4 regions of the Arthrobacter sp. Z1-9 genome follow, and region 3 is predicted to be linked to each of the others. Evidence: riboswitches for the same ligand, from Rfam matches in the RefSeq annotation. Region 3 holds a riboswitch; each other region holds the start of a gene.
What was found. A riboswitch is a leader RNA that binds a small molecule or an ion and turns the genes downstream of it on or off. The one in region 3 is predicted to bind cyclic di-AMP.
Positions count from the first base shown of each region.

Region 1 (4,447 bases), 1.4 Mb from region 3:
CCTTCCTTGCCGGCCCGTGGGTGGGCCGGAACGTCATCCAGTACCAGATTGCCGGCGGCCTGATGGCCATCGGTGTTGTGCTCTGGTTCGTCACATGGCTGATCAACCGGAAAACGAACCAAGCGGAAAGGCTGAACAAATGACAGCTGCTGCAGAATCAACTGTTACCTTTGACGGTCGCTTCGCCCGGGAACTGTCCGAGCTGGCTGTTCCCTGGCAGGCAGAGGAAGCCCCTGAGCCGAAGCTGCTCGTCCTCAACGACGGACTGGCAAGGGAGCTGGGGCTTGACCCGGAGTACCTCCGGTCCCCGGAGGGGGTAAGGCTCCTCCTGGGAAACCACGTTCCGGAGGGCTCAACGCCGGTTGCCCAGGCATATGCGGGCCACCAGTTCGGCGGCTACTCGCCCCTGCTGGGAGACGGCCGTGCCCTTCTTCTCGGCGAGGTAACCGACGTGGAAGGCAGGCTCCGGGACGTCCACCTGAAAGGTTCGGGCCGCACACCGTTCGCCCGCGCCGGGGACGGCCGGGCCGTCGTCGGACCCATGCTGCGGGAGTACCTCGTCAGCGAGGCCATGCACGCCCTCGGCATCCCCTCAACGCGGTCCCTGGCGGTGGTGGCCACCGGCCGGCCGGTACGCCGCGACACGATGCTTCCCGGGGCAGTGCTGACAAGGGTGGCCAGCAGCCACTTGCGCGTGGGCAGCTTCCAGTACGCAAGGGCCACCGAAAACGTGGACCTCCTGCGCCGGTTGGGGGACCACGCGATCAGCCGCCACTACCCGAATGCCGCCAAGGCAGAGAACCCCTACCTGGCGCTCTTCGAAAAGGTGGTGGCCGCCCAGGCATCGCTGGTGGCCCAGTGGATGCTGGTGGGATTCGTCCACGGCGTGATGAACACGGACAACATGACCATATCCGGGGAAACCATCGACTACGGGCCCTGCGCCTTTATGGACGCCTTTAATCCTGCCGCGGTCTACAGCTCCATCGACGTTGGCGGGCGCTATGCCTACGCCAACCAGCCCGTAATTGCCGAATGGAACCTGGCCCGCCTGGCCGAGGCCATGCTGCCGCTCTTCCACGAGGACCAGGAACAGGCCGTAACCCCTGCCGTGGAGGCACTGGGGAAGTTCCGCCGCCAGTACAGCGACGCCTGGTTCGCCGGGATGAAAACCAAATTGGGTGTAGCGGAGGCACCGGCGGGAAGTGCCGAGGCTGAGGAAGCCTCGGAAGTGGTGGACGGGCTGGTGGCTCTTTTGAAGGACGGACCACTCGACTACACATCGTTCTTCCGGAACCTGGGCCATGCGGCAAGGGGAGATATCCGCCCTGCCCGCGGAATGGTCCTTGACCTGGCTGCCTTTGACGCATGGGCGGAGCGGTGGCGTGCCCTGCAACCCGACGCCGGCATGATGGAACGGGTCAACCCCGCCTACATACCGCGCAACCACCTGGTAGAGGAAGCGCTCGCCGCAGCAACGGAGGGAGACCTTGATCCGTTCACCCGGCTCCTGGAGGTGGTCCGTGCACCCTTCCACGAGCGGCCGGGGCTCGAACGCTACACCGAGGGGGCGCCGGAGGACTTCGGCAGCTACCAGACCTTCTGCGGCACCTGAGCCTCCACGGCACACCTGAGTGCTCCCTGCTGGAAGGACCCGACAAAACAGCCGGACAACACAACAGGGGCGGCAGCCGGGAACAATCCCGTCTGCCGCCCCTGTTCGGGTGGTGTGACTACGCTACGCGAACGAAGGAAGCGCCGCCGAGCCAGCTGATGGAGTGGACTTCGGTCTTGAAACCGTCCACGCCACCGCTGACAACCTGGCCGTTGCCGGCGAAGACGCCGACGTGACCGGCGGTGATCACCAGGTCACCGGGGACGGGGGTGCCCACAGTGGAGCCGTACTGGTAGAACTGGCCGGGGGCGAGGTCGCCGACGCTCTTGCCGACCGAGCGGAGAGCCTTCTCCACCATGGCAGTGCAGTCCTGCTGGACGCCGAGCTGGCCGTAAGCGGCAGCCAGGATGGCTGCGCCGGTGCCGGTGCCCGGGGCGGCCGGTGCGGGTGCCGGTGCCGGAGCGGGTGCCGGAGCAGGCGCAACGGAGGCGTAGGACAGGTTCATTCCGGTGTTAGCCGGGGCAGCAACGGGAGCAGCCGGAGCAGGAGCAGCGGCCGGAGCGGCGGCAACGAAGCCGGCGCCGGGGATCTGGATCTGGTCACCGGGGAAGATGATCGTGCTGATTGACAGCCCGTTGGCGGACAGAACGTCATTCAGGGCTACACCGTTGGCGGCCGAGATGGCGCCCAGGGTATCGCCGGAGACGACCGTGTGCACGTTGGCTGCAGCCGCCGCGGGGGCAGCCACTGCAGCAGCCGGTGCTGCATAAGCCTGGGTGTTGGTGGTCTCAGTGGTGTCCGGACCGGTGACGCCTGCGTGGGCCGGCGCTCCCACACCGAATGCAATGCCTGAAGCTGCGGCTACGGCGAGCGCCGGGCGGCCAAGCGACTTGGCTGAGACAGCCAGGCCCTGGAGCGCAATGGAGCCGGCCGGAGTCGCGCGGTGACGGGGGGTGGTGGAATTTTTTGACACGGTTGATCGCCTCTCCCATGCCTGCGGGGTGAGCTGTCGGGTTCGGGTTGGAGATACCCGGCCGGGAGCAACTCCGTAAAGTACGAAGGTGCTATCGACTTAACCCCAAGGCCTCGTATGAGGCCGCGGAAACTTGGTTCCCCCGTCCCTGCCAGCTGGAAAGCGATTGAATCCCGGTTCAGTGGCAGGGCTCGGCATACTGACGGGAATGTCCCGTCTGAGAGGGACACCTGAAGACCATAACCGGTTTCCTGCTGCATTGTCACATTTGGGTAACATACGAGGCGGTTCTATCGCATTTGGCCATCGAATAGATTTCGCTGCCATACTGGCCTGACGAGACGAAACAGGCGCGCCGCTGCCGCAGGCGGTGTTCTTGGTCACAAAGTAATAAAGGGCGTTGAAAAGTGCCCGCGGGACCTTGCCCGGAGGGGCGGCGCGGAGGAGGATGTTCCGCACCGGCGAGGAGGCACAGTGACCCAGCTTGGCAAGTACGAGAAATACCTGATCGAGGAATTTTTTGATGACTACCGTGCCGGCGCGCTGAGCCAGCGGACCTTCACCCGCAGGGTTGCCTTCATCACCGGCAGTATGGCGGCGGCCGCGGCGGCAATGCTGCTGGTGGGCTGTACTCCCGGTGAGGTACCGCGGAGCACCGACCCCATGCCTACGCCGGAGCCTTCAACATCCTCAGCCGCCGGGACTGCCGGTTCCGGTGCCGTGCCCGGGGCGAAGAGCCCGCTTTCCGTACCGGAGGGTGCACCGGGGATGGCGACGGCGACCGTACAGTTTCCGTCCGGTGGAACCTCAGTCAGCGCGTACCAGGCCAGGCCGGAGCGGGGGGAGCGCAGCCCCGCAGTGCTGATCTGCCATGAGAACCGCGGATTGACACCCCACATCGAAGATGTTGCCCGTCGCTTCGCGAAAGCCGGATACGTGGCTCTCGCACTGGATCTGCTCAGCCGTGAGGGCGGGACTGCGAACATGGACCGCGACGCTGTTCCCGGTGCCCTTACCCAGGCGGGTGCCCAGCGCCACGTTGCCGACTTTGCCGCGGCACTGGAGTACCTCCGAGGGCAGGACTTCGTGGACGGCGGCCGAATCGCCATGACCGGTTACTGCTTCGGCGGCGGAATCACCTGGCAGGCGGCCACCGACCTGGACGGGTTGAAGGCCACGGCTGCGTTCTACGGCCCCGCCCCCGACCTGGCCAAAGTGCCGGATATCAAGGCCGCAGTCTTCGGCGTTTATGCCGAACGTGACCAGCGCATCACGGGCGCGATGCCTGCGCTTCAGGATGCGCTGGCAGCAACAGACGTTGTCCATCAGCTGACGGTCTACCCGGGCGTTGACCACGCCTTCCACAACGATACCGGCGACCGCTACAACGAGGCCCAGGCCACGGCAGCGTGGAACGATACCCTCGCGTGGTTCGGCCAGCACCTGTAAAGGCCGTAGCTTCCCAACTGTGTCACGGTCCGTTATAAAGCCGGGTGCCACTGGCCGGCGCGCTACCCAGGGCTCGCCGTGCCCCGCCTGGAACCGCGGGGTGGCAGGGAACTGGTCCTGACCCCGCGTAGGCTTTTGCCATGCCCGACTACGAACGGTTCCGTATCCTGCTTGAGGAGGAGCGGGAGCGGAAGGTGGCCCTCCTTCCGGCGCTCCGCGCGGACATCGCCTCCGCAAATTCAGCGCGCCAGGACTCGAACGTGGACGACGAACATGACCCCGAAGGCTCCACCATCGCCTTCGAGTTGTCCCAGGCGTCCGCCCTGCTGAAGCAGAGCAGCGCAGGGCTCGACCAGGTGGACGCGGCCCTTGCCAGGATCGCCGCCGGGACCTATGGCACCTGCGCCGTC
Region 1 is NZ_CP096456.1:2,324,462-2,328,908, reverse strand. It holds gene M1D93_RS10740 (APC family permease) at 1-143, shown strand, start outside; gene M1D93_RS10735 (protein adenylyltransferase SelO) at 140-1,615, shown strand; gene M1D93_RS10730 (LysM peptidoglycan-binding domain-containing protein) at 1,734-2,588, opposite strand; cyclic di-AMP (ydaO/yuaA leader) riboswitch at 2,592-2,763, opposite strand; gene M1D93_RS10725 (dienelactone hydrolase family protein) at 3,063-4,037, shown strand; gene M1D93_RS10720 (TraR/DksA family transcriptional regulator) at 4,178-4,447, shown strand, end outside.
Region 1: it holds a riboswitch for cyclic di-AMP, as region 3 does, so the genes downstream of both, M1D93_RS10730 (LysM peptidoglycan-binding domain-containing protein) here and M1D93_RS04310 (aggregation-promoting factor C-terminal-like domain-containing protein) in region 3, are expected to answer to the same signal.

Region 2 (4,447 bases), 1.2 Mb from region 3:
GTTCATCGAGCAGCAGCAGCTCCGGATCGGTCATGAGGGCGCGGGCGATCTGGACCCGCTTGCGCTCACCCTCCGAGAGTGTGGCAAAGGTCCTGTTAAGGAGCGGACCCATCCCCCAGTCGTTGAGCAGGCGGAAGGCCCGCCGCTCGTCGTCGCGCTCGTATCCCTCACGCCAGCGGCCCGTGACGCCGTAAGCGGCGGTGACCACGACGTTGAGGACGTTCTCGTGTTCGGGGATCTGGGTGGCGAGGGCTGCGGAGGAAAGTCCGATGCGGGGGCGGAGTTCAAAAACGTCCACCCGGCCCAGGATTTCGTCCAGGATTCCGGCCCTGCCGCTGCTCGGGTGCATCCGGGCGGCTGCGATCTGGAGAAGAGTGGTTTTGCCGGCGCCGTTCGGGCCGAGGATTACCCAGCGTTCGCCTTCGTTGACTTCCCAGTCGATCTTGTCCAACAGGGTCTTTTTACCTCGGACAACGCTAACGGAAGCCAATTCCAGAACATCACTCATAGGAGTAGACACTAGGACAAAAAAGAGGCTGACTGATAACCGGTGTCGTGCCCGGACAGGACGCGTGAAGTTACCGGACGAGCCGGACGTTCTCTCCCCGGAGGTTGGCCCGGAAACCGTCACCTTGAACGGCGACGTCGTGGAGCACGAGGCCTTCGGGCAGGCCCTCAATGTCATGCTCTATGGTTACGAGCCGCCGCACGACGGCGGCGGTGGCGCCGGAGAGGAAATCCGGCCCGCCGAAGTCAATCGAGCGTGGCTCGACGACGAGCCTGCCGGCCTGAACCTCGACAGTGCCGGTGGCTATCACACGCAGTTCACGGCCCAAGGCCTCGACGGTGCGAAGCACCATGGCCTGGCCGCCGTCAGCGGCGCGGACCTCGGTCCCGTTGCCAAGCTCCCCGGCGACAACCTCGAAGGGCACGGTGGCATCTACAGTGAGCCGGGAAGCGACCGGCCCGTCCGGGCCCGTGGTCACGTCCTGCCCCACAACCCGAACGTCGCGGAGCGTCGAGCCCGCGGCAACCACTGTCCCGGCATCCAGCGAAAGGTCGGCCAGCCACACCTCGTCCTCGCGCAGGTCAGCGGGAGGCCCTGCATCGGGCATACGTTCGGCGCCCGCCGTCGGTGACGGCACAGGCCCTGCCTCCCCCGCGGCCGGCTCGCTCACTACCCACCAAAGGACCGCAGCCGCGAGCCCCAGGACGAGGAGCATCCCAAGTGCACCGATCAGCCAGTCCTTCGCGCGCGTCCACTCCATCGGGACAGTCTGTCATTGGGCAGTCACAGGTGACGGCATGGTTTCAGGAGAAACCCCTGTTTCCGCAGACATGCTGAAGGCCGGTGATTCATCGCCCCCAAGGCGTTGAATCACCGGCCTTCATCAGTTTTATTCAGTCTGTTTAGCCGGCGCGGACGAAGGTGACGGCGCCCTTGGAGGTCATCCAGGTCAGGGGGTGGACGGCGGTTTCGTTCCTGCCGTTCAGGCCGGAGCTGAGAACCTGCCCGTTGCCGACGTAGATGCCCACGTGGCCGGACTGGACCACCATGTCGCCGGCCTGGGGATCGCTGACGACGGTGCCGTAGTTCAGGAACTGCATCGGCCCGAGGTCACCGACGGGAATCCCTGCAGCATTCAGGGCGTTTTCGACCAGTCGTGTGCAGTCCTGGATCATGCCGATCTGGGCGTATGCCGAGGAAACCATGATGGCGTTGATTCCGCCTGCTGCCGGGGCGGGAGCGGGGGCAGCGGGAGCGGCAGCAGCCGGGGTGACGGTGACTTGGGCCTTTGCCGGCGCAGCGGCCTGTGTCTTTACCGCAGCAGACGCCGCAGGAACGACGGCCTTGGGGATCTCGACGGCGACCGGTTTGGGGGCTTCCACGACGGGGGCAGGAGTGGTCTTGACGGCGGGACGTTCGAAGGAGATCTGCACCGTGGCGTCTGCGCTGAGCGGGGTCTGTACCTGGCTGGTGACTTCCAGGTTCGAGGCCGGCTCGGCTTCGCGCTGGGTTGGGGCGTCTGCTGCCTGGGCGGCGATGCCGCTGGTCAGGACGAGGCCGGAAGCGGCTGCGATGACGGCGGCCTGGCGGCCTACACCGCCGGCGTGGCCGGCGACTGATTTGGACAGGACCGCCAGGGGGCTGGTGTGGACGGGGACCGCGCGGCGGCGGCCGTGAGCTTTGCCATTGGGCATAAGAGAGCCTCTCCCACTGCCTGCGAGGTTAGCTGTCGGATTCGGATGGGAGACACCCGGCCGTGATGGTGCACGAAGGCACCAGGCACGGCTTCACCCCAAGGACTGCCGGAAGCAGGCCGTTATTGGGTTCCCCGTCTCTGCCGGACGATTTTGCGAACGGATCCCGGGCAGCGGCAGAGTTAGGCAAGTCTGCTCAGGAGTGCCGTATTAGGAAATACCGGCACGGCTTCAGACCCTACGTCACAAGAGCCCCATCTGTCACATTTGCATAACGGCAGGGGGAAAGTTGTAGCTCGAAATGGCAGGCAGGGTAGCCGTCGTGCAATGAATTCAAGGCACCGCTCCCCCGCTGACTAAGATTGCAGGCATGACTTCGAACGTGACCGCCGTCAGCTATGGCCTGAATGTGACCCCAACCGGGCTGGAGCAGCTGCGTTCCGTCCTCACTGGACAAGGGGCCGCCCTGCTGTCCGAAACGGACCTTGGCGACGAGCGGTACCAGGTCCATGTGGCTGAACTTCAGCTTCCGGACGCCACCGCGGCCGGAATCGCGGCGCTCCGCCACGCCGTCGCCGGGTCCTCGATCGCGGGACTGGACACCGCCCTGGTCCCCAACGGCCTCCGCTCGGCAGAACGCAAACTCCTGATCATGGACGTGGACTCCACCCTGATCCAGCAGGAGGTCATCGAACTCCTCGCCGCCTACGCCGGGAAGCGCGAAGAGGTGGCTGCCGTCACCGAAGCTGCCATGCGCGGAGAACTGGACTTCACCCAGAGCCTTCACGCCCGGGTGCAGGTGCTCGCAGGGCTGCCGGCCGACGTCGTCCGTTCCGTCCGTGAAGAAGTGAAACTTAGCGAGGGGGCCGCCGAACTCGTGGCAGCGTTCAAGGCCGCGGGCCATGTGGTGGCTGTGGTCTCCGGCGGGTTCAACCAGATCCTGGAGCCGATTGCCGCAGAGCTGGGCCTGGACTACTGGCAGGCGAATGAGCTGGAAATCGTCGACGGTGCCCTGACCGGCAAGGTGCTGGGCGCCGTGGTGGACCGGGCGGCAAAGGAAAAGTACCTGCGCGAATGGGCAGCCGCCGAAGGCATCGCCCTCGAGCACACCGTGGCCGTGGGCGACGGCGCCAACGACCTTGACATGCTCGGCGCCGCCGGGATCGGCGTCGCGTTCAACGCCAAGCCTGCCGTACGCGCCGTGGCCGACGCCGCCGTCAACATGCCGTACCTCGACGCCGTCCGCCACGTCGCAGGCGTCTAAGTCCCGCTTAGGAGACGAAAGAGGCCCACGCCCTCAGCATTCCCCTGACGGCGTGGGCCTCTTTCGCATTGCGTTGCGGGGCCTAGCTGGCCTGGCCGGCGCCCTTGCCGAAGTAGTCGGCGCCGCCTGCGTATTCGGTGTGGCCGGACTCGACATCGGCGGTAACCATGCTGGCCACCACCTCAGCGAACTCTTCCACGGAATACAGCTTGCCTGCTTCTGCCCTGCGCGCTTCGATGGCACCCGGGGTGGAGCGGTCAAGGAGCGTTGCGGTGACGGTTCCCTCGATCATGTCGCCGGATACAACCACCAGGGTGATGCCCTTTTCGGCGAGGCCGGGAACGAGTTCGCGCAGTGCGTCCTCGCCGGCACGCTTGCTGCGGGCCACGGGCTCGTAAGCCTCCATGGTGGGCACGGTATTGATGAAATGGGCCTGGTGGCTGGTGACGAACACCACGCGGGAGCCTTCCTTCATCAGGGGCACGGCTGCGTTGAGCATGTTGACCTGGGCGTCGCGGTTCAGCTTGAGCGCGTAGTCCTCGCCCATGCCGGTTTCCATGCCGCCGGAGGCATTCAGCACCAGGATGTCCAGCGAGCCGAAGTTTTCCATGGCGGCGGAGGCCAGGGCCTGAACGCCTTCCTGGGTGGTGAGGTCGGCCCCCACGGCGACGGCACGCCCACCGGCGGCCTCGATTCCCTGCACAACCTTGTTGGCGCGCGGCGCCTTCTGGCGGTAGTTGACCACGACGGCGGCACCCTGGCCGGCGAGGATCTTCGCCACTTCTGCGCCGATGCCACGCGATGATCCGGTGACGATGGCGGTCTTGTTGTCCAGCAGTCCCATACGAGCTCCCTTTGTTCGAAACGTCTAAATCGCTGAAGGTCTGCAGTCCATCATGCCAGCGGCCGCTGCCGATCCGCTTGTGCGACCCCCACAAAGAAGGCGGCGACGGCTAGTTGGGCGGATCGGGCCCGGGCACC
Region 2 is NZ_CP096456.1:2,089,451-2,093,897, reverse strand. It holds gene M1D93_RS09625 (ABC transporter ATP-binding protein) at 1-508, opposite strand, end outside; gene M1D93_RS09620 (LmeA family phospholipid-binding protein) at 579-1,268, opposite strand; gene M1D93_RS09615 (NlpC/P60 family protein) at 1,411-2,202, opposite strand; cyclic di-AMP (ydaO/yuaA leader) riboswitch at 2,206-2,399, opposite strand; gene serB (phosphoserine phosphatase SerB) at 2,573-3,466, shown strand; gene M1D93_RS09605 (SDR family oxidoreductase) at 3,549-4,310, opposite strand.
Region 2: it holds a riboswitch for cyclic di-AMP, as region 3 does, so the genes downstream of both, M1D93_RS09615 (NlpC/P60 family protein) here and M1D93_RS04310 (aggregation-promoting factor C-terminal-like domain-containing protein) in region 3, are expected to answer to the same signal.

Region 3 (4,447 bases):
CGTCCTCTTCGACATGGACGGCACCCTTGTGGACTCCACCGCAGTGGTGGAACAGGTGTGGGGTGAATTTGCCGCCCGCTACGGGCTGGACATCGAGGAAATACTCCGGACCTCGCACGGTGTCCAAGCCGGCGATACCGTCAGGCGTTTTGCGCCGCCGGGGGCAGACGTGCTGGCGCTGACAGCGGAACTCGGTGCCATGGAACGCGTCCGGACCGAGGGCATCCTGCCCCTGCCCGGAGCAGCCCGGCTGCTGGCCGCCCTGCCGGCGGACGCCGTCGCGCTGGTGACCTCGGCTGACCGCGTCCTTGCTGACGTCCGGATGGGGGCAGCGGGGCTGGCCATGCCGGCCACGGTGGTGACGGCAGAGCTTGTCACCCGGGGCAAGCCGGATCCCGAGGGGTACCTGAAGGCCGCTGCCGGTCTTGGGGTGGATCCTTCGGAGGCAGTGGTGTTTGAAGACGCTCCCGCCGGCATCGCAGCCGGCGTGGCGGCGGGCATCCCCACCGTAGCCGTGGGGCCCAACACGGGAGCGCTGCCGGCGGGGGTGCTGCACATTGCTGATTACAGTGCCGTGACCGCCTGCGTGGACAAGGACGAGGACGGCCGGACGGTCATTTCTTTCCGGCTTTGAGGTCCGCCACCACTTTGGCGATGCGCCGGGCCCGGGTTTCCGGCGTTTTGGCTTCACCCAAGGGTTCAACGTACCGCCGCTGGGAGCTGTAGCCCAGGGTCGCGTAGAACTCCTGCGCCGCCGGCTCCGCCGCCATTGCAGCCGCAAGATCCTCCGGAATCTCAATGATGCGCGGCTGCGTGTCCAGTTCCAGGGTCACTTCAACGGTGTCTCCCGCCTGCACACCGACGAACTCCCTGTTGGCTGCGCTCAGCGAAATGAGGTTCTGGCCGCCCATCACAGCGATGCTGCTGCGATAGCTCTTGCCGTTGACGGTCACCACCACAGGCGGCCGCCTGCCGGCTCCCAGCTCCGCAACAACCTGCTGGGGGACTTCGATGCCGGTTTTATTGCCGCTGCCCTGGATGGTGGTGGTGAACTTCATGCATCACAGTATGCCGGGCGGCCGGGCCCTCCAGAAGGTCCCGGACCTCAGCAGCCGGCTGTTGTACTACCCGCGTGTTGTAGCACTCGCGTGTTGTAGTACCGCACAAGCCATTACGGGTTAGTACCAGTTATTCGACAGGTGGAAGTTCAACGCACCGCACGGCGACTGGTAACGCTCCTGGATGTAGTTCAGGCCCCAGTTGATCTGCGTGCGGTAGTTGGTGAGGTAATCCGCGCCGGCGCTGGCCATCTTCTCGGCGGGCAGGGACTGCACGATGCCGTAGGCGCCGCTGCTCGGGTTGGTGGCCGTGGTGGTCCAGTCCGATTCCTTGTTCCACAGGGTTACCAGGCACTGCATCTGGTCAGGAGCCCAGCCGTAGTTCCCCAGCTGGCCGGCGGCGTACGCCTGGGCGCCGGCGGGATCGTTGACCGCGACGACGGGCGCAGGCTCGGGGGCAGGTGCCGGAGCGGGCTCGGGAGCGGGTGCTGGAGCCGGCTCAGGGGCGGCAACCGGCGCGGGCTCGGGGGCCGGAGCAGGTGCCGGAACCGGTGCGGGCTCTGCCGCTTGCGGGGCTACAGCTATTTCCGGCGCGGCGGGCTCAGGCGCCGGATTGGACGTAATCTCGCTCTTCTCGATGCTGAGGTTCGACTGCGCCTGGGCGGCCTGCGTTTCAGTGGCCGCTCCACGGATACTGGTTTCCGTAGCCTGTCCCGCGGCTCCCACTCCAACGAGGAGTGCGCAGGATGCGGCAATAACAGCGGCGCGTTTGCCGAAGGAAGGAATTGTGCCGGTTTCCGGTCCAGCGTGCGGTGCAGAACCGTTTTTTGGACGTGGTTTTACCAGGTTTTTGAACATGATGAATCGCCTCTCACACCTGCGGAGTTAGCTGTCGGGTTCGGATGAGGGCATCCGGCCACACGGAAAGATCACGTGCTGGCTTAACCCCAAGGGCAATCAGTGCCCGGGACGGTGGGTCCCCCGCCTCTGCCTATGTTCAAAGGGAATCCGGGAAGTGGCAGAGCTTGGCGTCATCCGGATATGCGGTTCGAACACGAACTGCACCCAATCGACGGTACAGGAATACGGCGCCTGAGTCACATTTTGGTAACAGAGATCACGACGGCGGCGCGTCGCCTTGCTGCCCCGTACGCGCCAGCGGGATCTGGACGGCGAACTGTGTACGCCCTGGTTGTGATGTCACCGTTACCGTTCCGCCGTGGGCCTCAACAATTGATTCGACGATGGACAACCCCAAGCCACTGGTGCCTTCTGCCGCTGAAGCGCCCGCTTGGTCTCCCGCGCCCTTCCGGGCCGCGTCTGCGCGGGCGAAGCGTGAAAAGGCGTGGTCCATAAACTCCGCCGGGATACCGCCGCCGTCGTCCGTTACCGTTACCAGCGCAGCACCTTCGGCCGTCACCCCAACTCCTGTAACAACCGTTGTTCCGGCCGGCGTGTGTTTCCGCGCGTTGGAGAGCAGGTTCATCAGCACCTGGCGCAGCTGCGACGCGTCACCGTTGACCACCACCGGCTCATTCGGAAGTTCCAGCCGCCAGGTGTGGCCGGGTGCCATAACCTTTTCATCACTGACGGTTTCGACCACCAGCTGCGTAAGGTCCACCTCGCTAAGCTTCAGCGGCTGGCCCTCATCGAGCCGGGCAAGCAGCAGCAGGTCTTCCACCAAGGCAGTCATCCGCTCCGACTGGCTCTGTACGCGGGCAAGGGACTTTTGGCCGTCCGGGGTTAAAGACTCCGTCATCCTCATCAGCTCGGTGTAGCCGCGGATGGCGGTCAGGGGAGTGCGCAGCTCGTGGGAGGCGTCGGCCACAAACTGGCGCACCTTTGTTTCGCTCTTCTGGCGCGCCTGCAGCGCGTTTGCCACGTTGTCCAGCATGAGGTTGAGCGCGTGCCCGACGCTACCCACTTCCGTCCCGGGATTGGAGTTCGACGGCGGCACGCGCACCGCGAGCGCCACCTCGCCGGCGTCCAGGGGCAGCTGCGATACCCGGGTGGCCACCTCGGACAGCTGTTCGAGCGGCTTCATGGTGCGGCGGATAAGGACGGTCCCCACCAGTCCGATCAGCAGCAGTCCGCCCAGGGAAACAAACACAAACGTCCACACAAGGGAGGCAAGCGTGCTTTCCTTGCCGGCAAGGGGGAGCCCGGTGACCAGGACATCGCCGAAGTTCGTTTTCACCGCTACCAGCCGGTAGTCGCCGTTCGAGAGGGTGCGTTTGACGGGTTGCGTGTCTGTAGCCAGCCCCAACAGGGCCTGCTTGTCCTCAGTGGAGAGGGGCGAACGGGTGGTGTCCGAGGTGAGGAAGCCGCCGCTGTTGACTTGGCCGTTCAGGATGCGCGCGTTCATGGTTCCGACGCTTTGGCCGCGGGCGTCCAGGGGGTCCCGTCCATTGAAACCGCCATTCGGAGGGCGGCCCGGATTATTGGACCGGTCTGCGGCCTGGTTCAGCTGTTCGTCCAGCTGGCGGGTCAGGAACGCATCCATGGAGGCATAGCTGGCCACGCCCACCGCACCGCAGATGGCGATCAGCAGGGCCATGGCGAGGAGGATGAGGCGGGTTCGCAAGTGCCAGGTGCCGGGTTTGAGCCAGCTCCGGCGGTGGGGATCAGCTGCCTGTTGTGGCGCCATGGTGCGCCTACTCGGCAGGCTTGATGACGTACCCGGCGCCGCGAACGGTATGGATCATGGGCGGGTGCACGGCGTCCACCTTCTTGCGCAGGTAGGAAATGTAGAGCTCAACGATGTTGGCCTGGCCGCCGAAGTCGTAGTTCCATACCCGGTCCAGGATTTGCGCCTTGCTGATGACCCGCTTGGGATTCTCCATGAGGTAGCGGAGAAGCTCGAACTGCGTAGCCGTCAGCTGCAGCTCCTCGCCTGCCCGGGTTACCTCGCGGGTATCCACGTTGAGCACCAGGTCGCCCACCACCAGTTCGGCCGTATCCATGGCGGCAACCCCGGAGCGCTGGACCAGGCGGTGCAGCCGAAGCAGGACTTCCTCCATGCTGAACGGTTTGGTGACGTAATCGTCGCCTCCGGCCGCCAGGCCCACGATCCGGTCCTGGACCGCGTCCTTGGCGGTAAGGAAGAGAGCGGGCACTTCGGGCGCGAACGTGCGGATCCTTCCCAGTAGCTCGACGCCGTCGAACCCCGGGAGCATCACATCAAGGACCAGGACGTCTGGTCGGAAGTCCTTGGCCAGTTTCACGGCTTCAGGGCCGTCGGCCGCAACAGCCACCAACCAATTGGCCATGCGCAGGCCCATGCTCATGAGTTCCGAGAGGCTTGGCTCGTCGTCCACCACCAGGGCACGGATGGGGGACCCGTCCGGGTGGGAGAGCTGGGGGAGGTTGTTGGTCATGGAGTGCGAAGT
Region 3 is NZ_CP096456.1:914,022-918,468, forward strand. It holds gene M1D93_RS04300 (HAD-IA family hydrolase) at 1-634, shown strand, start outside; gene M1D93_RS04305 (YdeI/OmpD-associated family protein) at 615-1,058, opposite strand; gene M1D93_RS04310 (aggregation-promoting factor C-terminal-like domain-containing protein) at 1,179-1,916, opposite strand; cyclic di-AMP (ydaO/yuaA leader) riboswitch at 1,922-2,082, opposite strand; gene M1D93_RS04315 (HAMP domain-containing sensor histidine kinase) at 2,176-3,705, opposite strand; gene M1D93_RS04320 (response regulator transcription factor) at 3,713-4,447, opposite strand, start outside.

Region 4 (4,447 bases), 130 kb from region 3:
GTCAATGGCTGTCTGCAGGTCCAGGAAATCAGGAATCCAGCGCTCGCCCGCCTTGATCCGGGCTGCACGCTCCAGGGCGGCAGGGGAAAACAGCGCAAGCCAGAGACCGCCGTCGGACGCAAAGTTCTTCTGCGGCGCAAAGTAGTAGACGTCACTTTGCGCTACGTCCACGTCCAGACCGCCCGCGGCGGAAGTGGCATCGACCAGTACCAGGGCACCCTCGTCAGCGCCGGCAACACGCTTGACAGGGGCTGAAACGCCCGTGCTGGTCTCGTTCTGCGGCCAGGCGTAAACGTCCACGCCTGCTTCGGCCTGGGCCGAGGGCCGTGTGCCCGGCTCGGACTTGATGATGGACGAGGCACCCAGGAAGGGCGCCTTGTTGGTGGCTGCGGCGAACTTGGAGCCGAACTCGCCGAAGGAAAGGTGCTGGGCCTTGTTTTCAACCAGGCCGAAGGTTGCCACATCCCAAAATGCCGTGGAGCCGCCCACGCCCAGGACCACTTCGTAGCCGTCAGGGGCACGGAAGAACTGGCTGAGACCCTCGCGGACGGAGCCAACCAGGTTTTTGACCGGGGCCTGCCGGTGGGAGGTGCCAAGGATGTTCTTCGAGGCCGCGGAGAGCGCATCAATCTGCTCCTGCCTGACCTTGGAAGGCCCGGCGCCGAACCGTCCGTCCCGGGGCAGGAGGTCGGCGGGAATAGTGATGCTGGTTTCGCTCACGGGTGCTCCAATTTCGGCGTGGACATGGCTTTGGTCCGGACGGGTGTTGGTGGCCGGCAGCCGTCGACGACTGCAGCCAGGGGCCTTCCTCATTCTGCCTGAACCGCTGTATCGGCGGGAACCGGAAGCGTCATAGTCCAGCCAATGAGACGCCCCGCTCCCGTCCAGGTGAACTATTAGGACAAAGTCAAAATAGGCTAAGCTTTTCCACGGACTACGTCGCGGTGAAGGCGATACGGTGGGACAACGCTAGGTACTGTGCTCGAGGAGCTGAGCTGGATGACGGATCTGATCGATACTACGGAGATGTACCTTCGGACCATTCTGGAGCTCGAGGAAGAGAACATCGTTGCCCTTCGTGCGCGTATCGCCGAGCGGCTGCGCCACTCCGGTCCCACCGTCTCCCAGACCATCGGGCGTATGGAGCGCGACGGCCTGGTGGTTGTCTCCGGCGACCGCCATCTGGAGCTCACGGAGACAGGCCGGAAGCGTGCCACGGAAGTGATGCGCAAGCACCGCCTGGCTGAACGACTTCTGGCCGATGTGATCGGGCTGGACTGGGCCTATGTCCACGACGAAGCCTGCCGCTGGGAGCACGTCATGAGCGAGCGGGTGGAACGGCGCATTTATGAGTTGCTGAACCATCCCACAGAGTCTCCTTATGGGAATCCGATTCCGGGCCTTGCTGCCTTGGGCGGGGTATCGTCCCTGGGTTTCGCCGACGGAGCGATGAGCCTTCTGGAGGCGATGAAGTCCTACGGGCCAGCCTCCGTGGTGACCATCAGCCGCCTTGCCGAGCCCATCCAGGTGGAACCCGAGCTGCTCTCCCAGCTTGATGAGGGCGGCATCCGGCCGGGCGCCGCTGTGTCCCTGGAGCGGGTGGGCGACTATATCTCGGTCCGGGTTCCGGGGATCGAGGGTGCGCTGGAGCTGCCTCCGGAGGTTGCCGCACACGTGTTTGTGGCGCTCAGCTAGAAGGCATTGAGCTGGTGCCATACCCGGTGTGAAGTGCGTTACGCAAAGATAACGGAATTGTTACTTTCGGGCTTAAGCATCTATAGTTGAACCAAGCGTAGATAATAAAAAGTTACCTGATCTGGAGCCGAGCTCTGCCAGCGGATCAGGAGCACGAGTCGTAACTGGCAGAGGCGGGGGAACCACAAGCGGCAGCGGGGGACTGCCTTGGGGTGAAGTCCGTCAGCAGCAAGCCTCTTCCAGTGAAGGATTCCTCCGGGGATACCTCTGTGCCGAAGCTTGCTTACGGCGGACCGGGTCATTGAACTCTCTGACCCGAATCCGACAGCTAACTTCGCAGGCTTTCCAGAGAGGAACCCTTCTTGTCCATGCAGAATTCCAGGGGACGCCGCCGCGCGGCGGTCCCTGCTTCGACACCGCGTGTTGTCGAAGTCATCACCTCGGAGCGCCCCCGCGATCCGCACCGTGATGCGCGCCGCCGTCGGGGTCCCTTCCGTCAGGTCACAGAATTCGCTGCTGCCAGCGGGATCGGCCAGAAGGCCGGAATCGCCCTGGCCACGACCGGACTGGTACTCACCGTGACCGTACCGGCCACCAGCCCCGTGATGGCGACAGATGCCTCCGGATCCACTCCTGTTGCTGCGTCCGCTGTTGTGCCCCAGCCCCAGGTTTCCGCGGAAGCCGGGGCCCAAATCGACTTCAGCCGCTCCGCTGTGGTCACGCAGGCGGACCCGGACGGCAAGCTGAAGCAGCTGCTCAGCGCCCAGTCCGCGGGCGCCATCACCCCCGCCGCCTCCGCAGGAAGTCTTGGCGCCCCGCTCGCTGCTTTGAGCACTGCTTCCCCGTTCGGCTACCGGGTCAGTCCGATCACCGGAGGCTCCGGGGACTTCCACCGCGGACAGGACTACGTGGCCCAGTGCGGCACCTCTGTTCTGGCCGCAGCCACTGGAACGGTCACATTCGCCGGCTGGCACCAGTACGGCGGCGGCAACCGCGTCGTAGTGGATCACGGCAACGGCCTGGAAACCACCTACAACCACCTGTCGTCCTTCAGCGTGAAGGAGGGGCAGACAGTCTCCCGCGGTGACGTTGTGGCCCTCAGCGGGACCACAGGAGCTTCCACGGGCTGCCACCTCCACTTCGAGGTCCAGGTCAACGGCGAAGTTGTTGACCCGACCGGCTGGCTTTAGTCAAATGACGGTGAGCTATCACATGATGTTGACATCCCGTGACCTGAATGTGACATTCAGTCAAAACTGCTGTACCGTCTAACTCGCGTCAACTTTTCCGAAGTTGACGCTCTTGTGCGGATTGCCTAACTCTGCCACCGCTCAAGGTCCGTTCGCATTTCATCGTCTGGCAGGGGCGGGGGAACCAATTTTGGCCTTCAGCTCTTCGAAGGCCTTGGGGTTAAGTCGCACAAGCTTCCCAGGAAGCCGCGCGGCCGGGTGACTCCCATCCGAATCCGACAGCTCACCTCGTAGGCATTGGGAGAGGCTACCTTCGTGTCTTCACGCCATAATTCTGCGCGCCACCGTGCGCAAACGGTTCGCACCAACCCCCTGGACTCCATGTCCAAGGCTGTTAGTGCCAATGCCGGGACAGTAGGTCGCCAGGCTGCAGTCATCGCAGCTGCCTCGGGACTCATCCTGACCATGGGCCTGCCGGCCACCGCAGCGGACACCACCGCTGGTGTCTCCGCTTCCACGGAGTCCGGATCCGCAGAGACCGTCCTGGCCGTTACGGCGGCACCCACGGCTACGGTTTCCTTCGAGCGCCCCGAGGTTACGACCACCCCGGCACCCGTTGTTGAGCGGGTAGTTGCGCAGTCGACGGACTCAGACGATGACGAGGGTGTTGCCACTGCCTCCACCGCGTCCGTTGCGGAAAAGGCCGTAGAGACAGTAGCCTCCGCTTCCACCTCCGGAATTGCCGGCCTCGCCTACACCGGCATCGGCCGCCCGTACGTCTGGGGCGGCACCACCCCCAACGGCTGGGACTGCTCAGGCTTCACCCAGTGGGTTTACGCCCAGGCCGGGATCAGCATCCCCCGTGTCAACGCGTGGACTGCAATGAAGCCCACCTCCACGCCGCAGCCGGGTGACCTGGTCATGCAGAACGGCGGCGCGCACGTCGGCATCTACGTCGGCAACGGCATGATGATCAGCGCCCTGAACCCCTCCCAGGGAACGCTGCTGCACTCGGTAGCCGCTACCGGCTCCTCCGCATTCTTCACGATGAACTAGTTCTTCGACCCCACGGTCCAAGGGCTTTTTCTTTGCCCAAACACGCTCTTCGCTAAATCACCACACATCCCCGTTCGGGGCGTGCCGGCGTACCCCCAAGATGCCGGCGCGTCCAAACACCTATGGCTGCCTACATGCGGCCTAAGGCAAACGAAAGAGAGAACTGATGACTACTCGTGCAACCGCACGGCACCGCGCCGAGGTCACCAAAACCAACTCGCTCGCCATCATTGCCAAGGCTGTCGGCGACAACGCCGGCGGCGTAGGACGCCAGGCAGCTGTCATCGCAGCCGCTTCCGGCCTGGTCCTGACCAGCGGCCTCGCGGCCAACGCTGCTGATGCCAACGTCCAGCGTGATTCCGCTCCGGCCTCCACGCTGGAAGTTGAATCAACGGTTGAGGCTCCGATCTCGGCTGCTTCGACCATTGCCATCTCCTTCGAGAAGCCTGCCGTGACCACCACGCCTGCTCCCGTTGTTGAAGCTCCGGAGCCCGAGGTTGAGGTCC
Region 4 is NZ_CP096456.1:1,047,687-1,052,133, forward strand. It holds gene serC (phosphoserine transaminase) at 1-720, opposite strand, end outside; gene M1D93_RS04900 (metal-dependent transcriptional regulator) at 1,000-1,695, shown strand; cyclic di-AMP (ydaO/yuaA leader) riboswitch at 1,842-2,053, shown strand; gene M1D93_RS04905 (M23 family metallopeptidase) at 2,064-2,885, shown strand; cyclic di-AMP (ydaO/yuaA leader) riboswitch at 3,014-3,196, shown strand; gene M1D93_RS04910 (C40 family peptidase) at 3,267-3,941, shown strand; gene M1D93_RS04915 (NlpC/P60 family protein) at 4,108-4,447, shown strand, end outside.
Region 4: it holds a riboswitch for cyclic di-AMP, as region 3 does, so the genes downstream of both, M1D93_RS04910 (C40 family peptidase) here and M1D93_RS04310 (aggregation-promoting factor C-terminal-like domain-containing protein) in region 3, are expected to answer to the same signal.